DNA from 2 places in the Exiguobacterium sp. HSB13 genome. Region 1 is predicted to be linked to the other one. Evidence: predicted binding sites of a transcription regulator. Region 1 holds the regulator's gene; the other holds the start of a gene.

Region 1 (4,216 bases):
GTTCCAAATCTCATCGATGACACGGTTCCGGTCATTGAGTTCCGCCTGCTCTTGATCGTAATATCCGATCGAGACGCCGGTTCCGAATCGGAAATCACCGAATAGGGGGCGTAAGCGACCGACGAGAACTTTCAAGAGCGTCGACTTTCCGATTCCGTTTGGTCCGACGAGTGCCAGTGATTCACCGCGTTGCAAGCGGAACGTGATGTCTTTTGAGACAGCTTCTTCGTAACCAATCGCCAGTTGATTGACTTGAAGAACATCGTTCCCGCTCTGTTTTTCAATCGGGAAGGACAGGACCGTGCTACGTTCATCCCCATCTGGTCGGTCGAGTCGGTCGACCTTCTCGAGCCGTTTCCGGACACTTTGGGCACGTTTTGTCGTCGTCGCCCGGGCGATGTTGCGTTGAATGAAGTCCTGCATCTTCGCGATTTCTTCTTGTTGCTGTTCGAACTGTTTCATTTCTTGATCGTACAAGGCCGCTTTTTGTTCCAAGTACTTCGTGTAGTTCCCGGTGAACTTACGACAGACATTGCGCGACAGCTCATAGACGACATTGACGACTTGGTCGAGGAAGTACCGGTCGTGTGAGACGATCAGGACGGCGCCACGATAACCGCCGAGGTAACTTTCGAGCCAAGCGAGTGTATCGATATCAAGGTGGTTGGTCGGCTCATCAAGAATGAGGAGCTCTGGTGCTTGCAGAAGCATCTTCGCTAAGGCGAGTCGTGTCCGTTGACCACCGGATAATGTCTGAATCCGGCGCGAGTAATCATCCGGATAAAAGCGCATGCCGTGCAGGACGGAGCGGATATTCGCTTCGAACTGATAACCACCGGCTTCTGAGAAGTCGTGTTGTGCTTGATCGTATGTCTTCAAGAGACGATCGTAAGCGACCGGGTCGTTCAAGATATGCTCCATGCCCATTTCGATTTCCATCCGGCGCAGTGTCCGTTCTTGTTCCTGTAGATGTTCAAAGACGGTCAGCATCTCGTTCCAGATCGTCTCATTCGATTCGAGACCACTGTCTTGTGCAAGATAACCGATTTTGACATCCTTGCCTTTCATGATGTCGCCCGAGTCATGACTGAGTTCACCAGCGATGATTTTGAGCAAGGTCGATTTACCGGCACCGTTTCGTCCGACGAGCGCAATCCGATCCCGCTCTTGTACTTCCAGTTTGATATTTTCTAAAATCGGCTCGACGCCGAATGATTTCGAGAGTTGATTGACTTGTAAGAGTATCATTTCCATCCATCCTTCCACCCTTTAGTCTATCACGAACAAAAGCGCGAGGTCCTGCGGAATATATTATTTGTGACTCTATGTGAAGTGGTTTACAATCAAGGAGAGTAGAAAGCTTTTTGCAAAGATTTGGGTGCCACGATGGATGTGGCCGAAGGGGGAACTGCAGGATGAATGGACCAGACACAAAAATTCCACAAGCGACAGCAAAACGGTTGCCGCTATATTATCGCTTCATCCAAAGTTTATACAATTCAGGCAAGCTCCGCGTCTCTTCTGCTGAGTTAAGCGAGGCGGTGAAGGTTGATTCAGCAACGATTCGTCGCGATTTTTCCTACTTTGGGGCATTAGGGAAGAAGGGGTATGGATATAACGTTCAACATCTCTTAACGTTTTTCCGCAAAACCTTGAATCAAGATGAGGTGACGAATGTTGCCTTAATCGGGGTCGGTCATCTCGGAACAGCGTTTGCAAATTATAACTTTTTAAAGAATAATAGTACTCGGATAGTCGTTGCGTTTGATGCGGACGAAGAGAAGGTCGGAACAACGACGCATGACGTTCCAATCTATCATGTTTCGGACATGAAAGAACAAATCGAAGCGAATCAGGTCGATGTTGCCATCTTGACGGTTCCATCGCAGTTCGCACAGTCAGTAGCGGATGAGTTAGTCGAGTATGGTGTGACAGGCATCCTGAACTTTACGCCAGCGCGGTTGAACGTGCCAGCGAGCGTCCGGGTCCATCACATCGATTTATCGATCGAGTTGCAGTCGTTAGTTTATTTCATGAAGCATTATTCGCAATCAGCTGAAGGAGTGAAATCATAATGGAAAACCTTATCCCGCTCACACTAGGTATCGGACCAGCGAGCATTGGATTAATCGCGGTCGTCGCGTTGATCATCTTCGGACCGAAGAAGTTACCAGAATTCGGACGCGCTGCGGGTCAGACATTGAAAGAGTTCAAGAATGCCACGAACGGCATCATGGACGACGATAAAAAGGACGAACCGAAAGAGAAGTGATTGAATCATGACGGTTGATCAAGAGCAAAGCATGACGTCGCACCTTGACGAACTGCGCAAGCGGATCGTCTGGTCGCTTATCATCGTCGTCGTCCTGTTCGCTGTCGCATTTCCGCTCGTCCGACCGCTCGTTCGCTTCTTGCAAGCGGACTTAAAAGAGCTCGGCATCGGTTTGAATGCCTTCAACGTCGCCGATCCTTTAATGTTGTATTTGAATCTTGCGTTCATCATTGCGCTGATTTTAGCGTCACCGTTCTGGATGTATCAACTCTGGGCATTCGTTCGACCAGGACTTTATGACAAGGAGCAAAAAGCGACATTGACGTATATTCCGGTCATCTTCTTTCTATTTTTGGCTGGCGTAGCCTTCTCGTATTTCTGGTTGCTTCCCTTCTTGCTTGAAGTCTCAACGGATCTCGGGAAAGAGCTCGGAATCGAACAAGTCATTGGAGTCGAGAACTACTTCAGTTTCTTAATCCGCTTGACGATGCCGTTTGGTCTTCTGTTCCAATTGCCGGTCGTGACGATGTTCCTGACACGTCTTGGTCTCGTGACGCCATATTTCATGCGAAAGAATCGGAAATATGCGTACTTTGCGCTGTTCGTCGTTGCGGCATTGATCGCACCGCCGGACGTGACGTCACACTTGATGATCTCGGTTCCATTGTTCGTTCTCTATGAGATCAGTATCTTGATTTCTGCGCGGACGTACAAAAAGGTCTTGATCCTCGAGCAACAGGCAGAGCTTGAACGACAGGCGGATTTGATGCGTGAATTGAATAAATGAATCGTGAATTCCTTCCGACGATTTTTGGAAGGGATTCTTTTTTGTGAAAGCGTTCTTTTTATATTGATAAAGCAGTTAGTGATGCGTATACTAAAGATAATTCATGGGGGCTTAGCTCAGCTGGGAGAGCGTTTGGCTGGCAGCCAAAAGGTCGTCGGTTCGATCCCGATAGTCTCCACCAATACCAAATATCCAACTCCTCGAGGCGTCGAGGAGTTTTTATTTTACTCCCAGTTAAATTCCTTAAAAATATAAAATGTCATGAAAAACAAATAAATTAAAAAAATAGACAGATATAAATTGTTTATTTCCATTAAATTCATTAAACTAAATATACAGAATTTTCGTTTAACTGTTTTATCAGTAGTACTACTATGGTTTTACAGAAAAGGGGAAAACGAACGCATGAAGAAGAAGATTGCACTTATGGCAGCCGTCTTAATGACGTCTTCCAATCTAGTCAGTGCGCAAGGTGCACTGTCGTCGCAAGACAAAGCAACGGGTCAAAAACCGCAAGCGCTCTCGCTGAAGAAATCGGGGCAAGAGAAGAACTACAAACAATCGGATAAAGTCCGTGTCGTCATCGAGATGGAAGAGAAGCCGGCGATTCAAATCGCCCAGGCTCAAAACAAGCGGTATAGCACATTGAGCAATGCCGAAAAAGAGTCGATCAAAGATCGCCTCGTCAACGTCCAAAAATCAGTCAAGTCAGCCATCGCTAAAAAGGCGATTCCCGTTACATATAAGGAAAGCTTCACAACCGTCATCAATGGATTCAGTGGTGAAGTCAAGTTCGGGGACATCGAAGACATTAAACAACTGAGCGGAGTCAAGAGCGTACATATCGCCCATGAATACGCGCGTCCGGAAGTTGCTAAAGGTGCAAAGCCAGACATGCTGTACAGCAAGGACATGGTCAATGCGAAGGAAACATGGCAGGACTATGGTTTTAAAGGGGAAGGAACGATCGTTGCCGTCATCGATACAGGAATCGATCCGTCGCATAAGGACATGGTCTTGAGCCCAGAGACGAAGATCGATTTGACTTCTTCAAAAGTCGATAGTGCGAAAGAAACAAAAGGCTTAAAAGGAAAGTACTTCACGGAAAAAGTACCGTATGGCTATAACTATGCCGATCACGATAGCGAAATCCGTGA
Region 2 (4,216 bases), 800 kb from region 1:
CAAAGAAGACGAGTGCACAGACAAGAATCGTCGGACCACTCCAGAAGAGTGCCCATTTACGAATTAGCGGAGTAGCCCCTTCATCCTTCGCTTTATCTGCGTAGAACAAGAGGAACATCGCACTGATATAGAGGACGGATACGATAGCGAGTGCTACGACCGACCAAGAGTAAAAGTTCGTAAATAATTTTGTTCCTAAAAACTCAACCGTTTCATTCGTTTTACGAATGAACCCACCTTGACTGATTGTCAATGTCGTTGACATCGCCGCCGGAATCAATAGACCAGTTGCTCCATATAAGAACGTATAGAACATGCTGTCGTTTGATCCATAATTGGCAAATGCATAGAAGCTACCACGAATCGCAATCAATACGAGAACGATCGAGGCTGGCACGAGTAGTGCCGTACCGAAATAGTAAGCGGTATCCGGGAAGAACCCGACTAGTCCGACGAAGAAGAATACGAAGAAGACATTCGTTACCTCCCACACTGGTGAGAGATAACGAAGAATCAATCGATTCGTTAAATGATCCCGCTTCGTATATTTTGAATAAAAGGCGTAAAATCCAGCACCGAAGTCAATTGAGGCAACGATGAGATATCCGTACAGGAAAGTCCAAAGGACCGTAATTCCTAGTGTTTGAACGTCCAAATCGTTCCCTCCTTACTTGTTATCATCCACGAACATAGCTTCCCCACGCGCGTGGTGGTTTTCAGCAAGTTCTTGAAGTTCTTTTCCAACCGGGTTTTTCTTGAACATCCGTAATAATACGACTGTACAAATCGTACCGAGCATCAAGTACAAGGCACTGAATAGAATCAACATCGGACCGACGGCAGTTGATGTCGTCGCCGCATCTGCTGTCCGCATGATGCCGTACAGTGTCCAAGGTTGGCGACCAATTTCAGCATACATCCAACCTGCTTCAATGGAAATCATCGCCAGAGGTCCACCGATGAAGACACCTCTTAAAATCCATTTGTTATAAGGATTTAATTTTTTCAACCGGAATGCCAAGATGAACAAGGCAGAGATGGCAGCCAAATACATACCAATCGAAACCATGATATCGAAGAAATAGTGAACGATCAGCGGTGCTTGATCTTCTTTTGCGAACTCATTTAGACCAATGACTTCTGTATCTGGAGCTCCACCCGCAAGGATCGAGAGTGCATATGGGATTTTGACGGCTCCCTTGATTTCATAACTGCCGTCTTCTTGCTGATCAAGTATCCCACCAAAGATCAATTCTGCTTCACTTGTCGTTTCAAAATGCCATTCAGCAGCCGCGAGTTTCTCTGGCTGATATTTCGCCAAGTATTTCCCTGAGAAGTCCCCGACAAGTGCCGTCGAGAAGGCAAAAATCAATCCAGCCATAACCGTTAAGCGAAGTGCTTTTTTGTGATACGCTGTTTCCGCTGCTGAGAGTGTTTTTTTGCGGAGTAAGTGGAACGCCGCGATTGCCGCCAAGATGAAGGCGACTGTCAAATAAGCCGATACGATGACGTGTGTTGCTTTTGTAGGTGTTGCTGTATTGAACATTGCTTTTAATGGTTCAATTTGCGTTAGCGTTCCGTTGACGATCTTAAATCCTTCTGGTGAGTTCATGAAGGAGTTGACCGTCGTAATGAAGAATGCTGATGCTGTCGCACCGATGACGACCGGAATCCCGATCAACCAGTGTAACCATGGGTTTTTGAATCGATCCCATGTATACAGGTAAATACCGAGGAAAATCGCTTCAAAGAAGAATGCGAATGTTTCCATGAACAGTGGTAATGCGATCGTTTGACCAGCCACTTGCATGAGTGACGGCCAAAGTAGTGATAATTGCAATCCAATTGCCGTCCCTGTCACGACACCGACTGCGACGGTAACGACGTATCCACGCGTCCACCGTCTTGCTAATAAAATATAATCCGGATCTTTGCGTTTCAGACCGATGAATTCAGCTGCGAGTACCATGAGCGGTACCCCGACACCAATCGTCGCGAATATAATGTGAAACGCTAATGTGAGCCCTGTCAACAATCGACTGAGCAATACGGGATCATTGAACATGTATATAGCCCCCTCTTCCTAAAACATACTTCTCTATATGGTCTATAACCGTATCATAGAGAACATAACCCTTTATGTCTGTTTATAATGTTTGATGTAACAAATTGTTCACATGTGCACGTGATTTTTTTCACAAAATGTTCGAAAACTCTTATTCTTACATATATAAAAAGCTTTCCCATTCTTGATTTCGAAAGGGAAAGCTTAATGTCCTTCATTATTTCATAAAACTTTTTAAACATATTCTCGGAAATAATGATCGAGTAAATCAATCACAAATGGAATCGCAGATTCATCCGGATTCAAGGTTGGTTGATGAAGTCCAGATGTCGGATTGTCGACTCCAAGCCAAAACATCATCCCTGGAATTTCCTTCAACATGAATCCGAAGTCTTCTCCTGTCATTGCTGCATCACATTCAATGTAGTTCGCATTCATTTTGACGAATGATGAAAATTTATCAACGATGTGTCGGTCATTGACGACCTCGTAATAACGATTTCCGAATTGCAGATCAATCTTGACACCAAAGGAAGCTTCGATTCCTCGAATGATGTCACGAACGCGTCGTTCCAGTTTTTCCATGTCTTCCCCATTGAGCGCGCGCATCGTACCGTCAAGAACTGCTCTACCGGCGATGACGTTTTCTCGAATCCCGGCATCGACCTTTCCGATCGTGATGACGCTACAGTTCATCGGATTGATGGATCGGCTGACGATTGTTTGCAATTGCATGATTAAGGCTGCTTGTGCGACGACCGTATCAATCGTCAAATGAGGAAAGGCCGCGTGACCACTTTGACCATAGATCGTGATATGGACTTCTCGAGCACTCGCGAACAAGACACCGGGACGGCTTGCAATCGTACCGACTGGATACTCCGGTGCGACGTGAAGACCATACATCTCACTTGGACGATATTTTTCAAACAACGGACTTTTAATCATCGGTTCTGCCCCGCCCGGACCTTCTTCCGCTGGTTGGAATAAAAAGACGACATCATCCATGACCGGCAATTCAATGATTCGTTTCATCAATCCCAACGCAATCGACGTGTGCATATCGTGACCACAGGCATGCATGAAGCCTGGATGTTCCGAGCAAAACGGAAGACCTGTCGCTTCTTCAATCGGTAACCCATCAATGTCTGCCCGGTATCCAATCGTCCGATTCCCAGTCAATCCTTTCACTCGAACGAAAACACCCGTTTCAAACGTGTCATACGTGACACGATCTGGTGGATAGGCACGAATTTGTTCCAATATAAAAGCTTGCGTCTTAAATTCCTTGAACCCTGGTTCTGGTATTTTATGAAGCGCGCGCCGCATTTCAATGGCGTATTCCATCTGACTGACTTCCTCCTTCTTCTTTTACGATATCCCAAAATGCTTGAACTTGTTTTAGTTCAAGCATCGATTCCGTAGACAAAATCCATGTATCTCGCTTTAATATTTTTCCAGACGATGTTTTTAACGGAAGCTGCATGACTTCATTTGATTGTTGGATCGTCGACTCGGGTAAAATCGCAAATCCAATTCCATGTAGAGCCATCTGCTTACATGTCTCGATTTGATCGACGACCAGCGTCCGAGATGGTGGACTTGCGAACCGATCTTGCCACCATTCTAAAATTTCTTGATAGTACGTTGAATCACTCTTGAACTGGATGAATGGTCGATCCGTCACGCGTAACTGTTCGATTGACGTCAACTCACTATCGACTAAATAGAGCGGATCCGAGAAAAGACGTTCTTTAACACCTTTCCAGTCCGGGTTTCCACGAATGATCCCGATATGAAAATGTTCCTCTAACATATGACGCATCATCTCACTGGACCATCCCGTGACAAGCTGGACACGGACATGCGGATAACGCTCAACGAATCGTTTCAATACACGCGGGAGCCAGTATTGCCCCATGATGGAAGCGACGGCAATTCGAAGCGTTCCATAAACAGCACCCTCTTCTGCCGTCAATTCACTTTTTAACTCGAGTTCCTTCCGATTCATCTCTTTTGCGAGACCGATTACTTTTTCTCCTTGTGGTGTGATGCTTAACCCACGCGATGAACGAATGAATAGTTTTGTTCCCCAGCGTCGTTCAATCGCAACGAGACGTTGACTAAGTGCAGGTTGCGAGACGAATAATC

The links. Region 1 encodes Rex, which represses fermentation and respiration genes when NADH is low (regulators of the CRP and FNR family bind a similar motif). Its sites were predicted from a motif close to TTGTGAAATATTTCACAA; they were not measured.
Region 2: a site for Rex is predicted at 2,184-2,201, ahead of ACZGCQ_RS07815 (cytochrome ubiquinol oxidase subunit I). Genes of this name have one in related genera too.

The regions. Positions count from the first base shown of each region.
Region 1 is NZ_JBUZOM010000001.1:2,239,170-2,243,385, reverse strand. Features, by position in the region: gene ACZGCQ_RS11690 (ATP-binding cassette domain-containing protein) at 1-1,248, opposite strand, end outside; gene ACZGCQ_RS11685 (redox-sensing transcriptional repressor Rex) at 1,416-2,075, shown strand; gene ACZGCQ_RS11680 (twin-arginine translocase TatA/TatE family subunit) at 2,075-2,272, shown strand; gene tatC (twin-arginine translocase subunit TatC) at 2,280-3,059, shown strand; tRNA gene ACZGCQ_RS11670 (tRNA-Ala) at 3,165-3,240, shown strand; gene ACZGCQ_RS11665 (S8 family serine peptidase) at 3,465-4,216, shown strand, end outside.
Region 2 is NZ_JBUZOM010000001.1:1,444,088-1,448,303, forward strand. Features, by position in the region: gene ACZGCQ_RS07810 (cytochrome d ubiquinol oxidase subunit II) at 1-655, opposite strand, end outside; gene ACZGCQ_RS07815 (cytochrome ubiquinol oxidase subunit I) at 668-2,065, opposite strand; gene ACZGCQ_RS07820 (N-acetyldiaminopimelate deacetylase) at 2,300-3,412, opposite strand; gene ACZGCQ_RS07825 (LysR family transcriptional regulator) at 3,396-4,216, opposite strand, start outside.